DNA from 2 places in the Paenibacillus sp. cl6col genome. Region 1 is predicted to be linked to the other one. Evidence: predicted binding sites of a transcription regulator. Region 1 holds the regulator's gene; the other holds the start of a gene.
What was found. The regulator LexA, encoded in region 1, represses DNA repair genes until DNA is damaged. The targets are predictions, from matches to a motif close to CGAACATATGTTCG.
Positions count from the first base shown of each region.

Region 2: the regulator LexA is predicted to act here: its motif matches at 2,413-2,426, upstream of BLS15_RS15590 (DNA polymerase IV).

Region 1 covers NZ_FNAZ01000002.1:456,729-464,263, reverse strand. The annotation lists gene BLS15_RS06270 (hypothetical protein) at 1-445, opposite strand, end outside; gene BLS15_RS06265 (DUF896 domain-containing protein) at 510-725, opposite strand; gene BLS15_RS06260 (LysM peptidoglycan-binding domain-containing protein) at 905-1,267, opposite strand; gene lexA (transcriptional repressor LexA) at 1,544-2,173, shown strand; gene BLS15_RS06250 (DUF817 domain-containing protein) at 2,548-3,366, shown strand; gene BLS15_RS06245 (LysE family translocator) at 3,426-4,058, opposite strand; gene trpS (tryptophan--tRNA ligase) at 4,615-5,601, opposite strand; T-box leader at 5,707-5,961, opposite strand; gene BLS15_RS29360 (hypothetical protein) at 6,266-6,379, opposite strand; gene BLS15_RS28460 (sporulation protein YjcZ) at 6,661-6,759, opposite strand; gene BLS15_RS06230 (thiamine pyrophosphate-binding protein) at 7,245-7,535, shown strand, end outside.
Region 2 covers NZ_FNAZ01000005.1:262,566-270,100, forward strand. The annotation lists gene BLS15_RS15580 (TlpA family protein disulfide reductase) at 1-536, shown strand, start outside; gene cimA (citramalate synthase) at 619-2,232, opposite strand; gene BLS15_RS15590 (DNA polymerase IV) at 2,522-3,829, shown strand; gene BLS15_RS15595 (ferredoxin) at 3,945-4,178, shown strand; gene BLS15_RS15600 (CHASE2 domain-containing protein) at 4,442-6,298, shown strand; gene BLS15_RS15605 (FecR family protein) at 6,391-7,535, shown strand, end outside.

The DNA.
Region 1 (7,535 bases):
TCGTATCATAACGATTCAGCACTCGCGAGAAAATCCAATTCGCACCTTTCCCCGTGTGTTCAATAACAACATAACCAGGTTGGATCGCAATTTTCTTCATATCCTTTGCAGACAGAGTACGGAGACGATTCCAGCGAATCGTAGATACCTCACCTGCTCCAACACGAAGAAATGGTCTTCTCAGGAATAATATAATCCCCAATCCGACGTAACACACGATTGTGATCCAATATAGAGTTGGATATTGATTGTCCGTAATGATACCGCCCAACAATCCATACATAATGGCGAAGGCGATTAAAGCGATTGGCATAATGAAGCTGCGTCCTTTAAACTCTTCGTGTGCAGGCTTGCCAGCAGCGAACGTCGGCTTGCCTTGCTTCATTCGCTGTTTGTTTAACTTTTCACTATTTTGACGGACTTTACGTTCCCAACTGCGAGACATGAATTCGCAACCCCCTGTATAGTAAACGAATAATGTGAATCCATCGTTATCGATGAAGGTTCATTTAATGAACGATCCCGTTCGATCCAGAGTTATCTGTTCCTTCTTCATCTTCTACATAGCGAATAGTGTCTAATTGATTGCGTACCTGCTTGCGGAATAGAACCAAATATTCCTCGCGCAGTTTCGCGCGTTCTTCCATTTCCTCATCGCTCAGCCCAACTGTCTTATGTTTGCGGGCCAATTCATTAATTCGTGCAATAAGCTTGTCGATATTCATCAGGTACCTCCATGTGTGTAAGCATATGTTCTACTTTGACATGGAGGTAACAGCTTGTCAAGCAAGCAGCAAGAAAGCTTTTATATCGCAAAAAAGAGGCCTCTTCGGGCCTCCTACCTTCTGCTCTTATGTATAGGAATGCAAAGCTTCTCAACCGTAAATTCGACAATGACCCCGACTCATCGGATCGGAACGAGCAATACTTCTCCTGCCGGTAAGATATCACCTTTCAATTGATTCATCTCAACGATTTCATATATAAACTGACGCGTATCCGTATGTTCTGGCTTATAAGAGGATGCAATCCCCCAGAGTGTATCTCCAGGCTGAACAAGTACGCGCTCCACAGCAGCTCCATTTACAATTTCCGTTTGGCTATCATCCATGCCAAGCGCTTGAACAATGCTTCCACAAGTAATGAACAACAATACAATCAGGCTCATGATGAATCGAACACGTAAAGGAAACAAACGCTTCTTCTGAATAGGTTGTGAAGCTGTTGTCGACACCTTATAGATTGAACGATATGTTGTATACATCATAAATGACTCATCTCCCAAACACTTGTTCTGTTATCTTGTATAATTTAATCTAACACGAACACACGTTTGAGTCAATGCCTTTTTAGAACGTTCGTTCCCCTTTTTATATTATCGAAAAATAAGCATTTAGCCTCATTTAACTTTCTCTTGTTTCTCTCTCGTAATTTACGAACTTCTCACAATCTTTTTCTTCAGAATCTTTAGAACTTATGTTTGTACGAACGGAGGTTCTGTGGTATAATTTTGTCAAAAGAGTATTCATTGGAGTTGATACCCTTGTCTAAAATATCAAGTCGTCAACAAGCTATCCTTGATTTTATACGTGATGAAGTTCGAGCTAAAGGTTATCCGCCTTCTGTTCGTGAAATAGGCGAAGCCGTTGGTCTAGCATCCAGTTCCACTGTTCACGGTCATCTTGATCGACTCGAGAAGAAGGGATTCATTCGACGTGACCCTACGAAGCCTCGTGCTATTGAACTGCTTAGCCATGATCAATCTGAACGTTCAACAGACTTCTCTCGCTCCTTCGCACGCGTGCCGGTCGTTGGGAAAGTAACTGCAGGCGAGCCAATTACCGCAACAGAGAATATTGAAGATTACTTCCCTCTTCCTATGCATATGGTGGGAGATGACGAGAATGTATTCATGTTGTCGGTCATGGGTAATAGTATGATTGAGGCTGGTATACATAATGGCGACTTTGTCATCGTGCGTCAGCAGCAGACAGCGAACAACGGTGATATCGTGGTAGCCATGACTGAAGAAGATGAAGCAACGGTTAAGACTTTCTATCGTGAGAAGGATCATATCCGCTTGCAGCCTGAGAATCCAACCTATGAACCGATTCGCTTACAGCATGTAACGATTCTGGGCAAAGTTATTGGTTTGTTCCGTGATTTTCATTAAGACATTACATTGATGCCTCGTTCTCTTCTTTTTAAGAAGGGAGCGAGGCATTTTTGCTTTCTCATTATTTCATATCATTTGCTGAACAGTACCTGAACAATCTCATCTAGAAAAGAAGCTTCATAAAATTCGACTTTCTCTCCTTATCTTCATCGAAACAACCTCACCACTGTTCACTCTTATAAACCCTAATCGTTCGAGAGATTTATACCACATCGAATATATACACACATCAACTTTAGCAATAAATATTTATTGTATAACAATAATTTTTTATTGACTAAAAGTATTTATTTGAATAGGATAATACCTAATGATACACCTCGTATAACTGTTCAAAATTCATTTTCACGAACACAAGGTAGGAGATAACTATGAATAACTTTTTCAAACTAAAATCATTCCTCAATTTTGGCTGGCACCAGGCAATGTCCTGCTTGTTCCCCGCTTATATTTTCGCGATGTTGGCACTCACGAAGATCATAGACATTCCATTTATGCATCGCTATGATTTCCTATTGCTTGTTTGTATCTTGGCGCAGGTTCTAATGATCCGGTTTGGGATAGAAACAATGGATGAATGTAAAGTAATCTGTATGTTCCATTTCATCGGTCTTGCACTTGAAATATTTAAAATCCACATGGGATCATGGGGCTATCCGGAAGACGGTTGGTCTAAAATACTGGGTGTTCCTCTATATAGCGGATTTATGTACGCAAGTGTGGCAAGTTACTTATGTCAAGCGTGGCGACGACTGCAGGTCAAGGTAAATCGATACCCTTCTGCTTGGTTAACGATTCCGCTAGGTGCGGCGATTTACTTCAACTTCATGACTCATCACTTCATTTACGATTTGCGTTGGGTTTTGATGATTTTGCTATTCGTCATCTTCTTTAGAACCTACGTGGAATATACCGTATTAGGCGTGACACGAAGAATGCCGATTGTTCTGTCGTTCGTCTTAATCGGATTTTTTATATGGGTGGCTGAAAACATCGGGACTTTCTTGGGCGCATGGTATTATCCACATCAGACGAACGGCTGGAATCTCGTAAAGTGGGGAAAATTCAGCTCATGGTTTTTGCTTGTCATCGTTTCCTTCATGATCGTCGCCCATCTGAAGCATGTAAAAGGAGGACACTTCAAGAGAAATAGTCATACTCGCTTCAATGAGTCGACATTTCAGAAGTAAAACACAATCTTTTAAATACAAAAGCAAAAAACCTAGAGCCCTAACAGCTCTAGGTTTTGTTACAGTATTCCTTGAATTGCTACTAAAAACTCATATAAGAAATACCCCGCGAACCCAAATAAAATCAGTCCTGCGATAATAGACATCCGCTTAATCATAGTTCGGCTCATTACTCTTCTCGTGACAGCCACAATGGCAAGCAACCCAACATCATGGAGGAGGATACCAGCTAATATTCCTGCACCTACGATTAGAAATTTAGCCGGTTGTGTCGTATCATACGAATCAGATAGCACCGCACCAAAAACGGAAATCCAAAACACAAGATTACCTGGCGATATAGCGACGAGCAGTCCATTTCGGTAGGAACTGAAAAATGATGCATTCGGTTTATCGCCAGCCAATGTAATGCCTTGATCCGAGTTTTTGATGGAATCATAGCCTAAATAAATTAAAAAACATGCTCCGATGAGCCACATAGGGATTTGAATAACAGGGATGGCAAGCACGGAAGCCAAGCCCATATATAAGGCAACGATTAATAGAAAATCAATGGTCATTCCACCTAATCCAACAGCCCAGCCATGCATAAAACCCTTTTTCATCCCTTGCTTCGTCATTTCAACGGTCATGGCGCCTACAGGCATTGCAACGGCAAGCCCCGCTAGTAAATACGTGAAGAAAAGATTCAATTTCCAACACTACTTTCTATATGTAATAGTTGCTAGTCAATATACACTATACTATATAAATACATAATATTATATATTTATGCATGACAAACTTGAAAATATTTAGGCAAGTTGACATATACTAAAAATGAACCACTATTGATATGTATGTAAGAGAACCAAATACTTCATCATATTTAACTACTCAAAAGCTCCATTTGAGCGCATTTCTTCTTCCGATAAATTCTGAGATAAATTCGTTACAATCGTTCCTGGGTGATCAGATAATGCACTACATTAAATTCCTTACCTCGTTTAACCAACTCAACTGCAAATAATGTCATGTATTGATTTCGTTCCATCGGTGAACTTGTGTTCTATTTAAGTACACCATTTCATTTGAGTGATATAACTGAGCAGACAGCCAATTCCCCTAACATGTAGGAAATTGGCTGTTTATCTTCTATGCTATATCTTAGCATGGGTTTTATATCAGAAAGTTAATACTATATTGGGTAACCTGGAGTAACAGTCAATTCGTAAGCAAAATAGTCTATCAAGAGAACAAACAATCAGCTTAGAAATAGTTCATACTCATTGCATCACGTATTTCTAACATCGTTTCTTTTGCTACAAGGCGTGCTTTTTCTGTACCCGACATAAGAATTTCATCGATCTTTTTGGGTTCGTTTTGATACATTCTTCTCCGTTCTCTCATTGGTTCAAGTAAATGGTTGATACTTTGCGATATCTTTCGTTTGCACTCCATACATCCAATCTGCCCCTTTTTACAACTTTCATAAATCTCATCGGAGCCTTCTTTACGAAATGCTTGATGATAAGCGTAGACTGGGCAAATTTCAGGATGTCCGATATCCGTTTTATGGATCCGCGCAGGATCAGTTGTCGCTTTCTTTAGCTTCTCACTAACCTCTTCTTGAGTGGAGTCCAAATTGATCGTGTTACCTAGACTTTTGCTCATTTTATTATTTCCATCTAATCCGACCAGTCGTGGAACATCACCTACAAGTGGTTTTGGTTCCACTAACACAGGTTTATAAAGTTGGTTAAACCGCCGGACAATTTTCCTTGTTTGTTCGATATGAGGAACTTGGTCTTCTCCTACTGGAACCAAAGTCGCCTTACAAAAGGTAATATCAGCCGCCTGGCTTACGGGGTAGCCCAGGAATCCGTAATACATATCATGGAATCCACGTTCTGTGGCTTCCGCCTTTATAGTAGGATTGTGACGTAACGAATTGACCGTAACAAACATGGAAAAATAAGTGGTTAACTCAGCAATCTCTGGGATCATACTCTGAATAAATATTGTTGCGCTATCAGGGTTAATACCTGCTGATAAATAGTCCAATGCCACATTGCGCAAGTTTTGTTTAATTGATTCAGGTTTTTCAAAATGAGTAGTCAGGGCTTGAACATCTGCAAGTATTAAAAAAGTTTCGTATTGGTTTTGCAACTCCACACGATTTTTTAAGCTGCCAACGTAATGGCCAAGGTGCAGTTTTCCTGTAATCCGATCGCCTGTCAAAATCCGTTCTTTCACTTATGTTCCTCCTCATAATGTTATTTCTGAAATGCAATCTTGTGATCCACCAACCATCATCCATGGCCATCACCCCTTTCAAGTAATATAAAAAAACCTCGCCCAATAAAGGACGAGGTTTTCGTGGTACCACCTTTTTAATCGCTAATAGCGATTCACTCTAAAGTACGGCAAGATGGTTTAACCATCAATACGATACTCCTCTCATGATAACGGAGAGAGAATCCCGGCAACGCCTACTCAATTCAGCGGAGCGATTCAGAAGCCCATTCGGCATCAGGTGAGGATCGGTTCACAGCATCCACCGACTCTCTGAACCTCATTATCTGATACGTACTTGCTCTTCATCAACATCGTTGATCCGTTCATATATAATTGAAATTATTATAATGGATAACAATCAGTAAATCAAATTAAATGTCATCTTTTACAGCTCGATGCGAATCATTTGATTGAATCGACCCAAATACTGTTGTATTTACGAAGGACCCCGCTATGGATGAATTTTGGGGATAATGGAAAATTACATCTAGGAAAAAGAAATAAGAGCCGGGGAATGCCCATACGGCTCTTATTTGCTTACAGGTGTGCCGGCACAACACCAGTATTTCAAACAGATTTGCAGTGCACAGATACAGAGCTATGAAACCAATCTACTTAGATGCTAAAAAATAAATGAACGGGAAATGATAACCAGCAAAATGAACAAGACCAAGATTACACCAATCGAAGTGAAACCTCCAAATCCACATGAGAAACCTCCAACAACTTCACCCATATGCGTAAACCTCCTCTCGTTTGGCACATTTACATCGTATAAATGTTACCTTCATTCTGACCCGGCTATTTCCTATACTGAATTAATTAGGCGGTGTTGCCCCTTCAAAGGGTAGAATTCCACGACTCCGTCCATTAAATCGGCTCTTATTCGAACTGGCCTTTATGCCCCCTCGACAACAGGATATTCAAGTTATCAATGCTGAAGATGCGTCATTAGTAAATTTGATCCTCGTGAAATGCCTATGGGGGAATAGTGTGAGTTCAGATCCTTTTATCAAATTAACAAAAGCTGCCACAGAGTACAATGACCAACAAAATAAACAGAACCAATATAATGGCTGTAGAAGTAAAGCGATGATGATGACCAATTTCACTCATTTGAGATGCCCTCCTCTCGCTAGATACAATACATATAGTATTAAGGTAGTTATGTGCGTGTCTCGGCTATACCCTATTCATTGTAAAAAATACTAAGATCCACAGACTTCCTTTCCCACAGTGCTTTATTAAGCCTGTTTCATATTCCGCTTTAAACCATGCTCATTGTTTTTGGATAGACACCGTATTCACTTTCCCATTCCAAGCTATCATCAGATAGCCTGCAGCTTCTATGCACCGACTCATAGGTAAAACGGCCCAACAAGTGCGCTTAAACAGCTCATTCTCTACTTCAACATCTGCTACCTCCTTGCCTCATTTTATGGACTGTAGAAAGTGCCGAATACTTCTTGACCCATTCTCAAAAGGTCGATTAATCCCTCACTATCAAAACCGACGAAGCATTCGTAACATTCATTCAAGCTTGTTCATAATAAACAGTCTGCGCATCCATACTAAGAAAAAGGCAAGGAGCTGGCGGCAAAATGAGTATATTTGCAGAAGATGCCCAAGTTAATCAATTACAGGATCGAACCGAAACTCAAAAGGTTGCGGATGTGATTATCAACCAACTGAAATTATGGGGCGTTAAGCGGATTTACGGGGTGATCGGGGATGCCATTTTTGGATTGATGGAAGGTCTCTCACGCCAGAATGATTTGGAATGGATTGGGGTAAAACATGAGTCTGTCGCTGCAATAATGGCGTCTGCCGAAGCCAAATTAACCGGTCGAATCGGAGTATGCGCCGCGCAAATGGGACCTGGTTTGACTAAT
Region 2 (7,535 bases), on a different contig from region 1:
TAATATTGCTTGTAGTGAGTGTTGCGCTCATTGGAATCGCGATATGGAACAATTACGATAAGTCAGACACTACCGCTTCCATGAATGACACACCGACTAAGATTGGCGGACAAGTAGGGCAGTTAGCACCGTCCATATCACTGGATGTGCTTGGCGGTCAGAATCCGATTACAGTTGGTGGCAAGCAGGATAAGCCGATTTTTGTAAACTTCTGGGCTTCATGGTGCGATCCATGCAAGGCAGAGGCACCTGATTTAGTGAAGCTGCATGATAAATACAAGGATAAGCTGTTGATGGTATCGATCAATGTGACCGCTCATGATACGGAGGAAGGAGCCAAAGAATTCGTGTCTGCCTTTGGATTCACGAATCCAGTGCTCTTGGATACCGCGGGGAAAGCTTTCAAGGCGTATAACGGAATTGGATTTCCTACCAATGTATTGCTGGATAAGAATGGGGTAATCCGGCAGCGTTACGATGGCATAAGACCTCCAGCTGAATTAGAAAAAGCGATTCAACAAGTCATAGAGGAATAGAAAAACGAAAAATGAAAACAGCCGTAACCTCTTCGTTAAAGTGGTTATGGCTGTTTTCGTATTCCGGATATATCGCATTTTATTAGTGATTGACGAGTCCGACTTGTTCTTTGCGTTCAGCGGATGTAGCGACTTTCTCTTGACCGATGAGTGCATAACGAATACTGTCAATAAGTGCTTCCCAGCTCGCTTCGATGACGTTGCTGGAGACGCCAACCGTACTCCACGTATTGCGCGAGTCTGTTGATTCGATAAGCACGCGTACCTTGGCAGCCGTCGTATTATTCTCATCGAGCACCCTTACCTTGTAATCGGTGAGGTGCATGTCGGCGATGGAAGGGTAGTGACGGCTCAGTGCTTTGCGCAATGCGCTGTCGAGAGCGTTCACAGGACCGTTGCCTTCTGCAGCCATGTAGATCGACTCGTCATCAATTTGCAGCTTCACAATCGCTTCCGATACAACGGAGCGTAATGAAGATTTTTCAACTAGTATTTTGAAAGATTCGAATGTAAATGGAGCTTCGGCTTGACCTGTAGCCTGGCGCAACAACAGCTCCAACGAAGCGTCAGCACCTTCGAATTGATATCCCTGATGCTCAAGCTCCTTGATTTTCTCCATAATGGCCCTCGTTTCAGGCTTCGTAGGGTCAAGCTCATAGCCCAATTGTTGTGCTTTGGATAGTACATTGCTCTGCCCTGCTAGTTCTGAGACGAGAATTCGCTGCTTGTTGCCAACCAGCTCAGGCACGATATGCTCGTAGGTACGGGCATCCTTCATAATCGCGGACACGTGGATTCCACCCTTGTGGGCGAAGGCTGCATTGCCGACATAAGGCTGATTCACAGGCATCGTGACGTTGGCAATTTCGCTGATATAGCGTGCAGCAGGTGTCAACGATTGTAGTTGCTCTGCGTCAATACAAGAATAGCCCATCTTCAATTGAAGTGTTGGGATGATCGAGCACAAATTGGCATTGCCGCATCTCTCGCCATATCCGTTAATGGTGCCCTGCACTTGGGTAACACCCGCCTCTACCGCAGCAAGTGTGTTCGCTACAGCAAGCTCACAATCATTATGAGTATGAATGCCGAGCTTCACTTGGACGTGATTGTGTACGTCACGAATAATACTGCCGATCTCGCCAGGAAGCGTTCCGCCATTCGTATCGCACATAACGACCCAATCAACTCCGGCTTCTTGCGCCTTGCGTAGTACAGCAAGCGCATATTCTGTATTGTTCTTGTATCCGTCGAAGAAGTGCTCAGCATCCAACATGACTTCAAGCCCTGCTCGCTTCAGATAGGCGATGGAATCATAGATCATAGCTAGGTTCTCATCCAGCGTAGTTTGCAGCGCAGTGTGTACGTGGAAGTCCCATGACTTCCCGACAAGCGTTGCGGCAGGAACGTTCGCTTCGATTATCCGATTAAGGTTCGAATCCTGTTCGGCCATTGAGTCTTTGCGGCGAGTGCTGCCGAATGCTGTTAGCTTCGCATTCCATGAATATGCCGCTACTCGTTTGAAAAATTCTATATCCTTGCCATTGCTGCCTGGAATGCCGCCTTCAATGTATGTGACGCCAAGCGCATCAAGTTTGCGCGCGATCTTGATCTTATCGTCTGCAGACAAGCTAATCCCTTCGCCTTGGGTGCCGTCGCGAAGTGTAGTGTCAAAAATAGAAATGACTTTCGACATTCTCGGAACCTCCTTCAGTTTTGCAAGGATGAATATGGAAATAACTATTTCCCTATTATAGCACTGCTTTTTTGCTTGTATAGACGTATTTTCATAAATGAATCACTGTTTTTTTTCCAACGGGAGTCTTGAATGAGGCTTGCAACCGATCAGAGATATCGGTAAGCTTAAGAATTAGGAAGAACAATTGTTCGAATAGATGAATTGATCGATTAACGAATCTGTATATATTTTACAATTAAATTATGGATGAGAGGTATCATTAATATGTTAGGAAGGAGGACAGTGTATGAACGAGAACGAAACCTCGCGTGATAACATACAACAATATTATCCGACCAAGGGTCGCGTCATTCTGCATCTCGATATGAATGCCTTCTATTGCTCTGTACATGCCGCAGAGGAGCCGGAGAAGTATCTGGGGAAGCCAACAGCAGTTGCAGGAAGTATGGAATTGCGCAAGGGGATCATTGTTACTTGTTCTTATGCAGCCCGTAAGCTTGGTATTCGAACAGGAATGCATGTAAAGCAGGCGATGCGGCTATGTCCTCACTTGATTGTCATTCGTCCAGATTTTTATTTATATCGGAAGTACTCGAGAGCCTTTATAGACATTGCACGCAGCTATACCCCACTGGTGGAAGTGGTATCGATTGATGAGTGTTATATGGATATTACTGGATCCAAAATATTCGGAACACCGCTCGATATCGCGAATGAACTTCAGACACGAATCCGGGAAGAATTAAGTTTGCCTTGCTCTATAGGTGTCGCGCCTAATAAGCTGCTGGCGAAGATGGCCTCTGATATGAAGAAGCCAAACGGCATAACGATCCTTCGAATCCGAGATGTACCTCAGCAATTGTGGCACAGGCCATGCGGGGAGTTGTTCGGCATTGGGCGGAAGACTGCAGATAAGCTGTCACGGGCAGGAATACGAACCATCGGAGAGCTTGCCCATGCTGATGAGGGGAGACTTGTTTCTTTATTTGGCATACAGGGACATTGGATGAAGCAGGCGGCACATGGTTTGGATGACGGGCAGGTGAAGGCGGAACGCGAACAGAGCAAATCGATCGGTCATACGACCACTTTGCCTAGGGATGTGGAATCGAAGGAAGAAGTAAGAAGGGTTCTGCTGAACTTGGCTGATCAAGTTGCTCGTCGGATCAGGAAGCAGAAGTTGATGGCGCAAACGGTGCAGCTTACGATTCGTAATCCGGAAATGAAGACGATTACGAGGTCGAGCACGCTTCAAGGGCCGACAGATGATGCGGACATCTTGTTGGATGAAGCATGGAAGCTCTATGAACGACATTGGACTTCAGGCAGCCCTATTCGACTGCTGGGGATTACGGGTCAAAATCTAGTACCGAAGCAAGAGGCAGCCGTTCAGTTGGATCTGTTCGACTTCGAGCGGCAGCCGAAGCGGGAGCAATTGATAGAGACGATGGATCGGATTCGAGATAAATATGGAGAGAATGCGATTGTTACGTTAGGAATGATAGGGGATGATCCATCCTCATTGCTTCGCAACCATCGTGTACGAGGGACTTCACTCCAGACGGATACGCTGCATGAATCAGGCGACGAATAATAATTTCCAAATCATTTAAAAAAGTTGGAAATCGTTTGAATTCCAAGCTTGTTTGTATTATATTGATAACGGAGGAACCAAGAAGATCTGTAACATTACAGGAGGGAACTAACCAATGGCAAAATATACTTGGGTTGATAAAGACACATGCATCGCTTGTGGCGCATGTGGAGCTACTGCACCTGACATTTACGACTACGACGATGAAGGTATCGCAGAAGTTATTTATGAAGGTGATAACAACCAAGGGGTAACCGCTATCCCTGACGATCTGTTCGACGATCTGCAAGATGCTGCAGATGGCTGCCCAACAGATTCTATTAAGATTGCGGACGCACCATTTAACTAACCTACTGCAAGCTGTATACTCACATAGAGAGAGAATACCTACACGATCCCCGCGCCTCCCGCGGGGATTTTATTATATCTGCTCACCCCATCTAATTACTGCGTCAAAGCAAAAATTCGCAAAATTCGACAAAATTCAACTTGAAATTGCCCATATCATCGTATACGCTCATACAATATGATAGATTAAATATAGCAGAGTATATCAAACTGTAATTCTCAATATATGGGTTCATGCCTTCAAATGAAGCAGGTGATATCGAAATGAAAAAATTTGCCGTCCCGTCATTGGTTGTTATGATACTGACGATGGTTACGGTATATGGGTACAGTAATGGGACAGGCGGCGTGTTTCATATGGCAGAGCAGGCATTTCGTGATGCCTTGCGTACGAAGAGTATTGAAGAACGCCAACCAGATGATCGAATTAAGATGATTACGATTGATGAGCCTTCCTTGGCACAGATGGGCTCTTTCCCATGGCCACGATCCCATTATGCTGAATTAAGCGCGAAGTTGATGAAGGCTGGAGCTAGGGCGGTCATCATCGATATACTTATGCTAGATCCTTCCCAGAATGAGAGGGACGACCGAACCTTATCTGAGCAATTGAATACATATCCAACCATTTATTTGCCCGTGCAAGTATCCCTTCTTCCCTTACAGGAACATGCGGATTCTCTCCGGGCGGAAAGTGTGGAACGGCCTCCATCCTCCATTCAAATTGGTGAAAGTCAGCTTGGACATGTGAATGTACTGCCTGATGGAGATGGTGTTATCCGCAAAATCTGTCTTGGCATTCCGGATGAGCGGGGAAGTATGATTCCCTCGATTGATATTTTAGCGGCGAATCAGCTGCTGCCGGAAAATGAACAGATTTCATGGGATGAGACAAGTGGAACATGGTATAGAGGAGCAAAGCGAATTCCAACTGATGATCGTGGGCAAGCTGCTTTTGATTATTTCTCTTCTATATATGGAAGCAGTGAGGAGGACGTGGACGGATATGACCGTCAGTCATTCGCTGATGTATGGAATGGCACGGTTGATCCTTCTTATTATAAGGATTCTGTCGTGCTGATAGGTCCATATGCTGCGTCTTTGAGCGACCGGCATATGACACCGCTTAGTCGATCCATGACATTGTATGGTGTTGAGATTCACGCGAATATGGTTCAATCCCTGGTAGAAGGCCGCTTCTATAAGGAAGCGCCAATCGCATGGAACGTTCTTGCCTTGTTCATTGGCATTGGTGCCGTAGTCTGGAGTGCATCGCGAATTCGGGGAATTCGAGGGGCAGCAGCTACTATAGGCATCGTCTTGCTATTTACGCTCATATGGATTGGGATTTACGAGAGCGGCTCTGTCTTCATTCCTTACTTTACCGAATTGTGTGGAATGGGGGCTTCTTATATTCTCATTGTCGCTTACCGTGGTCGGGAGGAACGGAGAGCAAGACAGCATGTTGAAGATCTATTCGGCAGATATGTATCACCCTCCGTAGTAACGAAGCTGTTGGAATCACATGAGCCTGTTAAGGCAGGTGGGGTACGCACGGATATTACAGTGATGTTCATTGATGTTAGAGGATTTACCCCATTGTCAGAACGATTGGCACCGGAGTCAACGCTTCAGCTCTTGAATCAATATTTGCATCTGTGCGCTGACACGATATTTAAGCACAATGGGACATTAGATAAATTTATGGGTGATGGCGTTATGGCGATCTTCGGAGCTCCATATCACCTTGATAATCATGCGGATCATGCAGTGCGTGCCGCATTAGAGCTTCAGCGCTGTGCTGAGGAATTGCGTGCACGGCTAGCGGAAGGTATTGAGCTTAGTGATCGATTTGGGATCGGCATTGGCATTCAGAGTGGGGAAGCGATTGTGGGCAATGTTGGTTCAGAGAAGCTACGCTTGGACTACACGGCGATTGGAGATAGCGTCAATGTGGCTTCACGCTTAGAATCAAGGGCTTTACCAGGGCAAATCGTGGTTGGGGAAGGTACGTACGTGCGAATATGCAATCGCTTCGACCTGGCAAAGATTGGACCCCTCCAATTAAAGGGGAAGTCCGAAGAAGTAATGGCATATGAAGTGTTATCAGAACGAGAATGAGTCAGAACGAAGGGGACCCGTCAGTATGTTCATGCTGACGTTGTCTGACACCTGAATTATATGTGATGTAAGGAGAGCATGGAGGAATGCAAATGAATCGCTTGTTGCAAAGCAGCCTCGCCTGTATGGTTGTATTTTTCACTCTATTTGGAACTGGATCATGGGGAACCGTGTACGGTGCAGAGGCTCCTGCCAAAGCTGTACGAGTAGGTGTTGTGAAGGAATGGAAGGGCAGTGTATACGTAACGAAGGCAGGAGGGGACAAGGCGATCCAAGTGTTCAAGAAGATGAGCATTAATCAAGGTGATCGTCTTCTCACGGGAGATAAATCACGCATTGTTATTCAATTGGCCGGTGGGGATAAAGATGATGAGCTGACCATCGGGGCGAGTGCAGATGTTAGTTTTACAGAACTAAAAAAGGACGGCGGTGTAAAAACACGCATCGGTGTATGGGCTGGCTCTGTATTTGCCAAGGTAAAGTCGATTGCGGGAATCGATGATCGGTTCGTCCTTGAGACGCCGACGACTGTTATGGCGGTGCGCGGAACACAATTTGGGGTTAAAGTGCATCCGTTCAATGGACTGACCCAGTTGTATGTTACAGCCGGTACGGTACGTACCGAGTACCCAATCAAGATAAGCAGCGATGCTGGTTCTCTTAACAATCGGCAAGGGGCGAAGCTGGATTCAACATTCGGCAGAAGCAAGGTCGTAACGATAGGCCATCATGATGTATTTCCGGCACAGACTGCGGCGTTCTCGGAATCTGAGCAGGGCATTGGAATGAAATATGGATATGCGGATGCGATAACATTGCTGGATCAATGGGACATGGCCATTGTTCAGGCGATGATTGCGGGTGCGTCAGATGCAGAAGATGAGAATAAAGCGATGAGGACTCATTGGTTAGCGGAAAAGTGTGAAGCAGTACAAAAGCAGTTGCGCTCTTGTGATGCACTTCGATCGTATGGCTTGCTGCAGGGCAAATACGGTGGGATTCTGCCGATTGGATCCATTCAGATGATCGGTGATATTTTGAACAGCGGCAAGAGTGAATCGATTCTGTTTGAGACTCGAGCAGCCCATAATGTGAGTGATTTTATTGCATATGTGGTCCGTACTGCGGTTGAACATGGCAAGCTGACCGAACAGGAGGCAAATCGGACTGGACTGCCATGGAAAACAGCCAAGCTCATGTTGACAAAGGAGGAAGGTCAGCAGCAGTCTCTTATACG